3 regions of the Serratia montpellierensis genome follow, and region 3 is predicted to be linked to each of the others. Evidence: predicted binding sites of a transcription regulator. Region 3 holds the regulator's gene; each other region holds the start of a gene.

Region 1 (4,207 bases), on a different contig from region 3:
CGTAGTGGCTGAAAGTGGAGTACAGCAGACCGGTGCCCGAAGTCATTGTCATGAATTCGTTACGGAAGCCGATCAGACCGCGGCTTGGTATCACGTAGTCGAGACGCACGCGGCCCTTACCGTCCGGATCCATGTTTTTCAGGTCAGCTTTACGCTCACCCATCGCCTGCATCACGGAACCCTGATGCTGCTCTTCAATATCCAGCGTTACGTTCTCGAATGGCTCCTGCTTGCGGCCATCGATTTCACGGAAGATAACTTTCGGACGGGAAACCGCCAGCTCGAAACCTTCGCGACGCATGTTTTCGATCAGCACCGACAGGTGCAGTTCGCCACGGCCGGAGACGCGGAAGGCGTCCGCATCGTCGGTTTCTTCAACGCGCAGCGCTACGTTGTGCACCAGCTCTTTGTTCAGACGGTCAAGGATCTGACGCGACGTCACGTACTTACCTTCTTTACCGCAGAACGGCGAGGTGTTGACGTTGAAGAACATGGTTACGGTCGGTTCGTCGACGGACAGCGCCGGCAGCGCTTCTACGGCGTTGGTGTCGCAGATGGTGTCGGAGATGTTCAGCTCGCCCAGGCCGGTGATGGCGATGATGTCGCCCGCTTCCGCCAGGGTGCTGTCGATACGCTCCAGACCCAGGTGACCCAGCACTTTACCCACTTTACCGTTGCGAGTTTTACCTTCGCTGTCGATGATGGTGACCTGCTGGTTCGGCTTCACTTTACCGCGCTTGATGCGGCCGATGCCGATAACACCCAGGTAGTTGTTGTAGTCCAACTGGGAGATCTGCATCTGGAATGGCGCTTCCAGCTCAACCTGCGGCGCAGACACGTGGTCGACGATCGCCTGATACAGCGGGGTCATGTCTTCCGCCATGTCGGTGTGATCGACGCCGGCGATACCGTTCAGCGCAGAAGCGTAGATGATCGGGAAGTCGAGCTGCTCGTCGGTCGCGTCGAGGTTCACGAACAGGTCGAACACCTGATCCACAACCCAGTCAGGGCGCGCGCCAGGGCGGTCAACCTTGTTGATGACCACGATCGGCTTCAGACCGTTGGCGAAGGCCTTTTTGGTCACGAAGCGGGTTTGCGGCATAGGGCCATCCATTGCATCCACAACCAGCAGCACCGAGTCAACCATCGACATCACGCGCTCTACCTCGCCGCCGAAGTCGGCGTGTCCTGGGGTATCCACGATGTTGATACGGTAACCGTTCCAATTAATGGCGGTGTTTTTTGCGAGGATGGTAATCCCACGCTCTTTCTCCAAATCGTTGGAGTCCATTACGCGTTCGGTGGCTTCCGCACGCTCTCCGAAAGTACCGGATTGTTGCAGCAGCTTATCAACCAGGGTGGTTTTACCATGGTCAACGTGGGCAATAATGGCGATGTTACGCAAATTTTCGATCACAGCTTTGCCTCGGGCATTAGAAATAGCGCGCTATTGTACACGTATTAAGCGAGGGACTAAACAAGATCACAACCATCTCTTATAAACAACCGCGTACCGGTCAGTTTGTGATCCCTTTCACGGTGCAAAAAGCCGCAATCGTTGCACTTTTGCACCATTTCAGTGCCCACGCTCACCCCATTTGCACCATTTTGGTGCGATTTATCGCTAATGGTGCATACTGTGGTTGGGTAAAACCCGCGCAGAAAGGCGATGAACGCCTTTTTAAAAAGTTGGCACGCTTTTCGCTTTAGTCTTTTTAAGGCGAAAAAAAGCCAGTTCCACAGATTCGTTCCACGACGACGACAATGATAAACCGGGAGAGTTAAGTATGTCCGCTGAACACGTTTTGACGATGCTGAATGAGCATGAAGTGAAATTCGTAGACCTGCGTTTCACTGACACCAAGGGTAAGGAACAGCACGTGACTATCCCGGCTCACCAGGTAAACGCCGACTTCTTCGAAGAAGGTAAAATGTTTGACGGCTCCTCTATCGGTGGTTGGAAGGGCATCAACGAATCTGACATGGTGCTGATGCCGGACGCCAGCACGGCGGTTCTGGATCCGTTCTTCGAAGAACCTACGCTGATCATTCGCTGCGACATTCTCGAGCCGGGCACCATGCAAGGCTACGATCGCGACCCGCGCTCCATCTCCAAACGCGCCGAAGACTTTCTGCGCTCCTCCGGCATCGCGGATACCGTGCTGTTCGGACCAGAGCCTGAGTTCTTCCTGTTCGACGACATCCGCTTCGGCAGCAGCATCCGCGGTTCCCACGTGGCTATCGACGACATCGAAGGCGCCTGGAACTCCGGCACCCAATACGACGGCGGCAACAAAGGCCACCGTCCAGCGGTGAAAGGCGGTTACTTCCCGGTTCCACCGGTCGACTCTTCGCAGGATCTGCGTTCCACCATGTGTCTGACCATGGAAGAGATGGGCCTGGTGGTTGAAGCTCCCCACCACGAAGTGGCAACCGCCGGTCAGAACGAAGTGGCAACCCGCTTCAACACCATGACCAAGAAAGCTGACGAAATTCAGATCTATAAATACGTGGTGCATAACGTGGCGCACGCCTTCGGTAAAACCGCAACCTTCATGCCGAAGCCTATGTTCGGCGACAACGGTTCCGGCATGCACTGCCACATGTCGCTGTCCAAGAACGGCACCAACCTGTTCGCCGGCGACAAATACGGCGGCCTGTCTGAAACCGCGCTGTTCTACATCGGCGGCATCATCAAGCACGCCAAGGCGATCAACGCGCTGGCCAACCCGACCACCAACTCGTACAAGCGTCTGGTACCAGGCTACGAAGCGCCGGTGATGCTGGCCTACTCCGCCCGTAACCGCTCCGCGTCCATCCGTATCCCGGTGGTCTCCAGCCCGAAAGCGCGCCGCATCGAAGCCCGCTTCCCGGATCCGGCGGCTAACCCATACCTGTGCTTCGCCGCGCTGCTGATGGCCGGCCTGGACGGCATCATCAACAAGATCCACCCTGGCGACGCCATGGACAAAAACCTGTACGACCTGCCGCCGGAAGAAGAAGCCGAGATCCCAAAAGTGGCCGGCTCGCTGGACGAAGCGATGGCCGCACTGAACGAAGACCGCGAGTTCCTGACCCGTGGCGGCGTGTTCACCGACGATGCGATCGATGCCTACATCGAACTGCGTAAAGAAGAGATGGACCGCGTTCGCATGACGCCACACCCGGTTGAGTTCGAACTGTACTACAGCGTCTAAGCCCTACCCGCGCCGTCTGCACAGGCGGACGGCGCCCACATTTTTGTTATCGCTTTTTTGTTGCCGTGGAAACTTTCAGCCCATCTTCGGATGGGTTTTTTTCTCCACCGTATTTTCTGCAAAACTATTCCATACCGCGCCGATCCCGGATGGAGTAGGATAGATGCACTAAAAAGGTGCAGGAGTCTGCTGTATGGCAACTGGCAAGCTGCCCGATGCTGGGCAGATCCTCAATTCACTCATCAACAGCATCCTGCTGTTGGATGACTCACTGGCGGTTCACTACGCCAACCCGGCGGCACAGCAGCTGCTGGCGCAAAGCTCCCGCAAGCTGTTCGGCACGCCGCTGCCCGATTTGCTCGGTTATTTTTCGCTGAACGTCTCTTTGATGCGTGAAAGCCTGCGCGCCGGTCAGGGCTTCACCGACAACGAAGTCACCCTGGTGGTCGACGGCCGTGCGCACATCCTTTCCCTGACCGCTCAGGCGCTGCCGGAAGGCTATATCCTGGTCGAGCTGGCGCCGATGGACAATCAGCGCCGCCTGAGCCAGGAACAGCTGCAGCATGCCCAACAGGTGGCGGCCCGCGATCTGGTGCGCGGTTTGGCGCACGAGATTAAAAATCCGCTGGGTGGCCTGCGCGGTGCGGCGCAGCTGCTGGCCAAGGCGCTGCCCGATCCGGCGCTGACCGAATACACCAAGGTGATCATTGAGCAGGCCGATCGGCTGCGCAATCTGGTGGATCGCCTGCTCGGCCCACAGCGGCCCGGCCAGCACATCACCCAGAGCATTCATCAGGTCGCGGAGCGCGTCTGCCAGCTGGTGTCGCTGGAAATGCCGGATAACGTCACGCTGGTGCGCGACTACGATCCGAGCCTGCCGGAAATGGCCCACGACCCGGATCAGATTGAACAGGTGCTGCTGAACATCACCCGCAACGCGCTGCAGGCGCTGGGCGAGGCAGGCGGTACCATCACGCTGCGCACCCGCACCGCGTTTCAGATTACGTTGC
Region 2 (4,207 bases), on a different contig from region 3:
GACGCCGTTCCTGTTCTCCGATACCGTGGCGAACAACATCGCGCTGGGCCATCCGGGGGCGACGCAGGCGCAGATCGAACAGGCGGCGCGGTTGGCCAGCGTTCATGAGGACATTCTGCGGCTGCCGCAGGGCTATGACACCGAAGTGGGCGAACGCGGCGTGATGCTGTCGGGCGGGCAGAAACAGCGCATCTCCATTGCGCGTGCGCTGCTGCTGGATGCGGAGATCCTGATCCTCGACGACGCGCTGTCGGCGGTGGATGGCCGTACCGAACACCAAATCCTGCACAACCTGCGCAGCTGGGGGCAAGATCGTACGGTGATCATCAGTGCGCACCGGCTGTCGGCATTGACCGAAGCCAGCGAGATCCTGGTGATGCAGCACGGCGGCGTAGCGCAACGCGGCGACCCGGCGGCGCTGGCGGCGCAGCCGGGCTGGTATCGCGATATGTACCGTTATCAGCAGCTGGAAGCGGCGCTGGACGAAGCGCCGGAAAACGGCGAGGAGGCGTTGGCCGATGAATAAAGTGCAAAAGCTGTGGCCGACGCTGAAGCGGCTGCTGGCCTATGGCTCGCCGTACCGCAAACCGCTGGGGCTGGCGGTGCTGATGCTGTGGATCGCGGCGGCGGCGGAAGTCGCCGGGCCGATCCTGGTGAGCTATTTTATCGATAACTACGTCGCCAAAGGGCAACTGCCGCTGACGATCGTCGGCGGGCTGGCGGCGGCTTACATTCTGCTGGAGCTGCTGGCGGCGGCGCTGCACTACTTCCAGGCGCTGCTGTTCAACCAAGCGGCGGTGGGGGTGGTGCAGCGGCTGCGTACTGACGTGATGGACGCCGCGCTGCGCCAGCCGCTCAGCGCCTTCGACACGCAGCCGGTCGGGCAATTGATCTCGCGCGTTACCAACGACACCGAGGTGATCAAGGATCTGTACGTAATGGTGGTCTCCACGGTGCTGAAAAGCGCCGCGCTGATCGGCACCATGCTGGTGGCGATGTTCAGCCTCGACTGGCGCATGGCGTTGGTGGCGGTCTGCATCTTCCCGGCGGTGTTCGTGGTGATGGGCATCTATCAATACTACAGCACGCCGATCGTGCGCCGGGTGCGGAGCTATCTGGCGGACATCAACGACGGTTTCAACGAAGTGATCAACGGCATGGGCGTGATTCAGCAGTTCCGCCAGCAGGTGCGCTTCGGCGAGCGCATGAGCGCCGCCAGCCAGTCGCATTATCTTGCGCGTATGCAGACCCTACGGCTCGACGGTTTTCTGCTGCGGCCGCTGCTCAGCCTGTTTTCGGCGCTGGTGCTGTGCGGCCTGTTGATGCTGTTCGGCTTCAGCGGCGAGGGCGTGATTGGCGTCGGCGTCCTCTACGCCTTCATCAACTACCTGGGGCGCCTGAATGAACCGTTGATCGAGCTGACGTCACAGCAATCGATCCTGCAGCAGGCGGTGGTGGCCGGCGAACGCATTTTCGAGCTGATGGATCGCAGCCAGCAGAGTTACGGTATTGACGATCGTCCGTTGGCCGGTGGCCGCATCGACATCACCGATCTGAGCTTCGCTTACCGTGCGGACAAAAAGGTGCTGCAGCATATTTCGCTGGCGGTGCCATCACGCGGCTTCGTGGCGCTGGTCGGGCATACCGGCAGCGGCAAGAGCACCTTGGCCAACCTGCTGATGGGTTATTACCCGGTCAGCGAGGGGGAAGTGCGTCTCGATGGACGCCCGATCTCCAGCCTGTCGCACCGCACGCTGCGTCAGGGCGTAGCGATGGTGCAGCAAGATCCGGTGGTGATCGCCGATTCGGTACTGGCCAACGTCACGCTGGGGCGTAACATCGAGGAAGACGCCGTTTGGCGGGCGCTGGAAACGGTGCAGCTGGCGGATCTGGTGCGCGGCTTCCCGCAGGGTATTCACACCCGGTTGGGGGAGCAGGGCAATAACCTGTCGGTCGGGCAGAAACAGCTGCTGGCGATGGCGCGGGTCTTGGTGCAGGCGCCGCAGATTCTGATCCTCGACGAGGCGACTGCCAATATCGACTCGGGCACCGAACAGGCGATCCAGCGCGCGCTGCGTGCGATCCGCGAGCACACCACGCTGGTGGTGATCGCCCACCGGCTGTCGACCATCGTCGATGCCGACTCCATCCTGGTGCTGCATCGCGGCCAGGCGGTGGAGCAGGGCAACCATCAACAGCTGCTGGCGCAGCAGGGGCGCTACTACCAGATGTATCAGCTGCAGCTGGCGGGCGAGCAGTTGGCGGAAGCGGTGCGCGAGGAGAGTCAACCCGCCTGATCCCAGGGGCCGCGATCGCGGCCCTTGTTTCTTTCCCACGCACCACAAGCAGGCAACCCGCCTGTGCCATGCCCCCTTTCTGCACTTTTTCGACGCGATGCGCACCAAATCAGTGCGCATTATTTAACCCATTCAAGGTATCGGTGCTGTGCTGCGTCGCGGCGGCGCCCGCGTGTGCGCTAATCCGCTGAATCGTCATGCAAAATTAAATTTGGCACAGCCCTTGCTACATATGACGCGTACCAGGGGTGAGTTTGGGCTTAATTCGTGGAGGGGCAATATGAAGCTGGTGACCGTGGTAATCAAACCGTTCAAGCTGGAGGATGTGCGCGAGGCTCTGTCCTCCGTGGGCATTCAGGGGTTGACCGTAACCGAAGTGAAGGGCTTTGGCCGCCAGAAGGGGCATGCCGAGCTGTATCGCGGCGCCGAATATAACGTCAACTTCTTGCCCAAGGTCAAAATCGATATCGCTATCGCCGACGATCAGTTGGATGAAGTGGTTGATGTGATTAGCAAAGCCGCCTACACCGGTAAAATCGGCGACGGCAAAATTTTCGTTGCCGAGTTGCAACGCGTGATCCGCATTCGCACCGGCGAAACCGACGAATCGGCACTGTAACCACGAACTCAGTTAAGCAATGGGGATGGATTGATAATGAAAAGACTGTTATCCATGTTGGGCCTGAGTTCGGTAACCCTGGTTCCTTCTTTGGCCCTGGCCGCCCCGGCGGTCGCCGATAAGGCCGACAACGCCTTTATGATGATCTGCACCGCGCTGGTGCTGTTCATGACGCTGCCGGGCATCGCACTGTTTTACGGCGGCCTGCTGCGTGGCAAAAACGTGCTGTCGATGCTGACGCAGGTCACCGTCACTTTCGCGCTGGTCTGCGTGCTGTGGGTGCTGTATGGCTACAGCCTGGCGTTCAGCGAGGGCAATGCGGTATTCGGCGGGTTCGAAACGGCGATGCTGAAAGGCATCAGCATCGACAGCGTTACCGGCAGCATCAGCCAGATGATCCACGTCGCCTTCCAGGCGTCCTTCGCCTGCATTACCGTGGCGCTGGTGGTGGGCGGCTTCGCTGAACGCATTCGCTTCTCGGCGGTGCTGATCTTCGCGATCGTATGGTTCACCCTGTCTTACCTGCCGATCGCGCACATGGTGTGGGGCGGCGGCTATCTGGCCACCGACGGCGCACTGGACTTCGCCGGCGGCACCGTGGTGCACATCAACGCCGCCAGCGCCGGGCTGATTGGTGCCTATCTGATCGGCAAACGCGCCGGCTTCGGTAAAGAAGCGTTCAAACCTCACAATCTGCCGATGGTGTTTACCGGGGCGTCCATCCTGTATATCGGCTGGTTCGGCTTCAACGCCGGTTCCGCCAGCGCGGCCAACGGCATTGCGGCCCTGGCATTCCTCAACACGGTGGTTGCCACCGCGGGCGCCATTCTCTCCTGGACCTTCGCCGAATGGGTGCTGCGCGGCAAGCCTTCGCTGCTGGGCGCCTGCTCCGGCATGATCGCCGGGTTGGTTGCGGTGACGCCTGCGGCGGGCACCGTGGGCGTGGGTGGGGCGTTGATCATCGGCCTGGTGGGCGGCGTCGCCGGCCTGTGGGGCGTCGTGACGCTGAAGAAATGGCTGAAGGTGGACGACACCTGCGACGTGTTCGGCGTGCACGGGGTGTGCGGCATCGTCGGCTGCCTGCTGACCGGCGTGTTCACCGCCTCTTCGCTGGGCGGCACCGGCTACGCCGAAGGGGTGACGATGGGCCATCAGGTCTGGATCCAGCTGGTGAGCGTGCTGATCACCCTGGTGTGGTCGAGCGTCGCCGCCTTTATCGCTTTCAAGATCGCGGGCGCGATGGTGGGCCTGAGAGTACCGGAAGAACAGGAACGCGAGGGACTGGACGTCA
Region 3 (4,207 bases):
AGCTTTGCACCAGCTCGAACAGTTTCATCGCCGGGCGCGCGTGCATGCCCAGCTTGTTTTTGATTTCAACCGTCTGTTTGACCGTCATTGTTTACGCTTTTCCAGCGTGCGGTGGCGCGACTGCACGTTCTTGCCGCGTGAGCGGAAGTAATCGGCCAGCTGTTCCGCCACGTACACCGAGCGGTGTTTACCGCCGGTACAGCCGATGGCGACCGTCAGGTAGCTGCGGTTGTTGGTTTCCAGCATCGGCAGCCATTGTTCCAGGTAGCTGCGGGTCTGGTAGATGAAGTTGTGCACTTCGGTATGGCGATCGAGGAACGACGCGACCGGCTTGTCCAGACCGGTCATCGGCCGCAGCTTCGGATCCCAGTGCGGGTTCGGCAGGAAGCGCACGTCGAACACGTAGTCGGCGTCGATCGGAATGCCGTGCTTGAAGCCGAAGGATTCGAACACCATGGTCAGCTCACGCTCACGCTTGCCCAACAGGCGGGTGCGCAGCATTTCGGCCAGTTCGTGCACCGACATTTCCGAGGTATCGATAATCAGGTCAGCCCGCGAGCGCAGCGGTTCGAGCAGATCGCTCTCTTCGTCGATGGCGCTTTCCAGCGACAGGTTTTTGCTGGAGAGCGGGTGCAGGCGGCGGGTGTCGCTGTAACGGCGGATCAGCGTGTTGCGATCGGCGTCGAGGAACAGCAACTGCGGCGAGAAGCTGTCCGGCAGCTGAGTCATCGCGTATTCGAATACTTCCGGCGATTCCGGCATGTTGCGTACGTCGATGCTGACCGCCGCGGAGATATTGCGTTCCGCCAGCGTGTTGGCGAGCTGCGGCAGCAGCACCACCGGCAGGTTGTCAACGCAGTAAAAACCCATGTCTTCCAGCGCCCGCAAGGCGACGGATTTTCCGGAACCGGAACGGCCGCTGACAATCATCAGCACCATGTGGCAACTCCCCTGGCATCGCGGCGGCGTTCATCGCCACCGGTGGAAACTTTGTTATTCCGGCCGCAGCCGGATCCATCATCGTGAAACAGTAGCGTTATCCGGGCTGGAAGTCACGCCGGCCGGGCATCACTCGGTGATGATTTGGTAAAGTTCTTCGTCGCTCTGCGCGGCGCGCAGGCGGCGGCATACGGTCTTGTCGGCCAGGCGTTTGGCGACCAGCGACAGGGTATGCAAATGGGTTTTGCACTGATCGGCAGGCACCAGCAGCGCGAACAACAGGTCGACCGGCTGGTTGTCGATAGCGTCGAAAGCGATGGGTTGGTCGAGACGGATAAACACGCCAACGGCCCGCAGTGTGTCCTCTTCCAGTTTGCCGTGGGGAATGGCGATACCGTTGCCGATACCGGTGCTGCCCATGCGCTCCCGGGTGAGAACCGCGTCAAACACCACCTGCGAAGGCAGATTGAGCTGTTTGGCGGCCAGTTCGCTGATAATTTCCAAAGCCCGCTTTTTGCTGGTGCAGTGTACCGAGCTTTTGGTGCACTCGATGTTTAACACCGAGCTTAATTGCATATATTCGTTGTTCATCTCATCTTCACTTAAAACCGCGCCGCCGGGCGCACCCGGCAAGGCGGTTTTTCGTCGGTTTTAACCCTGATTACCGTTCGGCGCGTCACCCATGCGGGTCACGCGCCGAAGGGCGAGGCTGCGACGGCGGCAACCTCACGGAATGGGTTAGGGTGTCAGTGTTGCTTCAATTTGTCTTTATGTTTGTTCAATTGACGTGCCAATTTGTCGATCAGCGTATCAATTGCGGCATACATATTCTCGTCTTCCGAGGTGGCGTGCAACTCGCCTCCATTCACGTGCACCGTTGCTTCCGCAATTTGCTGCACTTTTTCCACACTTAATACAACATACACCTGATTGATGCGATCAAAATACTGTTCGAGTTTGGCGAACTTGTTGTTCACGAACTCGCGCAACGGATCGGTGATTTCGATGTGGTGTCCGGTAATGTTGAGCTGCATAGTGTCTTCCTTCTCAATAGAGGTCAAACCAACTGTTTGCGTTGGTTCGACGGCGGGATGGACAAAGACTCTCGGTACTTGGCGACGGTGCGCCGCGCCACGATGATCCCCTGATCGGAGAGCAGGGTGGCCAGCTTGCTGTCGCTGAGTGGTTTGGCGGGGTTTTCCGCCGCAATCAATTTCTTCACCAACGCGCGGATCGCCGTCGAGGAGGCTTCGCCGCCGCTGTCGGTATTCACGTGGCTGGAGAAGAAATATTTCAATTCGAAAATGCCGCGCGGGCTGTGCAGAAACTTCTGCGTGGTGACGCGCGAGATCGTCGATTCATGCATCTCCACGGCCTGGGCGATATCCGCCAGCACCATGGGTTTCATAAACTCTTCGCCTTGCTCGAAGAACGCCTGCTGTTGGCTGACGATGCAGCGGGTGACCTTCAGCAGCGTTTCGTTGCGGCTCTCCAGGCTTTTAATCAACCACTTGGCTTCCTGCAGGTTGCTGCGGATAAACTGGCCGTCGGCTTCGCTGCGGGCGCTGTTGCCCAGCGCGGCGTACTGCTGATTGATCTTCAAACGCGGCACGCTGTCGCCGTTGAGCTCGACCGTCCACGTGTTCTGCGTCTTGCGCACCAGCACGTCCGGGATCACGTATTCCGATTCGCCGGTATTGATCGACTGCCCCGGGCGCGGATCGAGCGACTGAATCAGCAGCATCGCTTCTTTCAGTGTATCTTCTTTTAGCCGGGTTGATCGCATCAGGCTGCGAAAGTCGTGGTTGGCCAACAGATCCAGATGGTCGCTGATGATCAGCCGCGCTTCGGCCAGATAAGGGGTGTCTTTGGCGTATTGGGAGAGCTGCACCAGCAGGCAATCGCGCAGATCGCGCGCGGCGACGCCGATCGGGTCGAAACGCTGCACGCGCTTCAACACCGCCTCGACTTCATCGAGGGTCACGTTCTCGTCGCCCAGGCTTTCCAGAATGTCTTCCAGCGGCACGGTGAGATAGCCGGTGTCGTCCACCGCATCGACGATGGAGGTGGCGATGGCGGCGTCGGTATCGGAGAACGGCGTTAGATCCACCTGCCACATCAGGTAATCCTGCAGCGTTTGGGTGGTCTCGCCCTGATAGACCGGCAGCTCGTCGTCGCTGTAGTCGGTGCCGGTGCCGGACGGCGTGCCGGCGGTGTAGATCTCATCCCAGGTGGCGTCCAGCGGCAGCTCTTCCGGCATGTCTTTCTGTTCCAGCGCCTCGCGGGTATCGAGCCCCTCGGTCTCCTGGGTTTCTTTGGCGTCGATTTCGTCGTGCAGATCGGTCTGTTCAAGCAGCGGATTGCTCTCCAGCGCCAGCTGGATCTCTTGCTGAAGCTCAAGCGTGGACAACTGCAGCAGGCGGATCGCCTGCTGGAGCTGAGGAGTCATGGCCAGCTGTTGGCTGAGCCTGAGTTGCAAACCTTGCTTCATAGTCTTCTGTCTACTTCCGTTAACGGTGTCGCCCCGCGGGGCGCGCCGGCGTTCAGAGGCGGAACTCTTCGCCCAGATAAACGCGTTTTACCTGCTCGTCGGCCAGAATAGCATCCGGCGTGCCGTGGGCAATCAGTTTGCCCTGGCTGACGATGTAGGCGCGTTCACACACGTCCAGCGTTTCGCGCACGTTGTGGTCGGTGATCAGCACGCCCAGGCCGCTGTCACGCAGGTGCTCGATGATTTTTTTGATGTCGATAACGGAAATCGGATCCACCCCGGCGAAGGGTTCGTCCAGCAGAATGAATTTCGGGTTGGCCGCCAGCGCGCGGGCGATTTCGACGCGGCGGCGTTCGCCGCCGGACAGCGCCTGGCCGAGGCTGTCGCGCAGATGGGAGATATGGAACTCTTCCATCAGCTCTTTGGCGCGGTCTTCGCGTTGTTCGCTGGTGAGGTCGGGGCGAATCTCCAGCACCGCCATCAGGTTGTCGTACACGCTCAGGCGACGGAAGATCGACGCTTCCTGCGGCAGGTAACCGATGCCGCGGCGCGCGCGGGCGTGCAGCGGCAGCAGGCTGATGTCTTCTTCGTCGATCACGATGCGCCCGGCGTCGCGCGGCACGATGCCGACCACCATGTAGAAGGTGGTGGTTTTACCGGCGCCGTTCGGCCCGAGCAGGCCGACGATCTCGCCGGATTTCACTTTCAGGCTGACGTCTTCGACAACTTTACGGCCCTTGTAGGCTTTCGCCAGGTTTTCTGCGATGAGTGTTGCCA

The links. Region 3 encodes sigma-54, which starts transcription at its own class of promoters, with help from an activator protein. Its sites were predicted from a motif close to GTTGGCACANNTTTCGCTNT; they were not measured.
Region 1: the regulator sigma-54 is predicted to act here: its motif matches at 1,689-1,708, upstream of glnA (glutamate--ammonia ligase).
Region 2: the regulator sigma-54 is predicted to act here: its motif matches at 2,508-2,527, upstream of glnK (P-II family nitrogen regulator).

The regions. Positions count from the first base shown of each region.
Region 1 covers NZ_VOSN01000010.1:23,686-27,892, reverse strand. Annotated here, with positions in the region: gene typA (ribosome-dependent GTPase TypA) at 1-1,417, opposite strand, end outside; gene glnA (glutamate--ammonia ligase) at 1,788-3,197, shown strand; gene glnL (nitrogen regulation protein NR(II)) at 3,391-4,207, shown strand, end outside.
Region 2 covers NZ_VOSN01000005.1:903,377-907,583, reverse strand. Annotated here, with positions in the region: gene smdA (multidrug efflux ABC transporter permease/ATP-binding subunit SmdA) at 1-526, shown strand, start outside; gene smdB (multidrug efflux ABC transporter permease/ATP-binding subunit SmdB) at 519-2,297, shown strand; gene glnK (P-II family nitrogen regulator) at 2,578-2,916, shown strand; gene amtB (ammonium transporter AmtB) at 2,953-4,207, shown strand, end outside.
Region 3 covers NZ_VOSN01000021.1:150,040-154,246, reverse strand. Annotated here, with positions in the region: gene npr (PTS phosphocarrier protein NPr) at 1-88, opposite strand, end outside; gene rapZ (RNase adapter RapZ) at 85-939, opposite strand; gene ptsN (PTS IIA-like nitrogen regulatory protein PtsN) at 1,069-1,530, opposite strand; gene hpf (ribosome hibernation promoting factor) at 1,686-1,973, opposite strand; gene rpoN (RNA polymerase factor sigma-54) at 1,997-3,430, opposite strand; gene lptB (LPS export ABC transporter ATP-binding protein) at 3,483-4,207, opposite strand, start outside.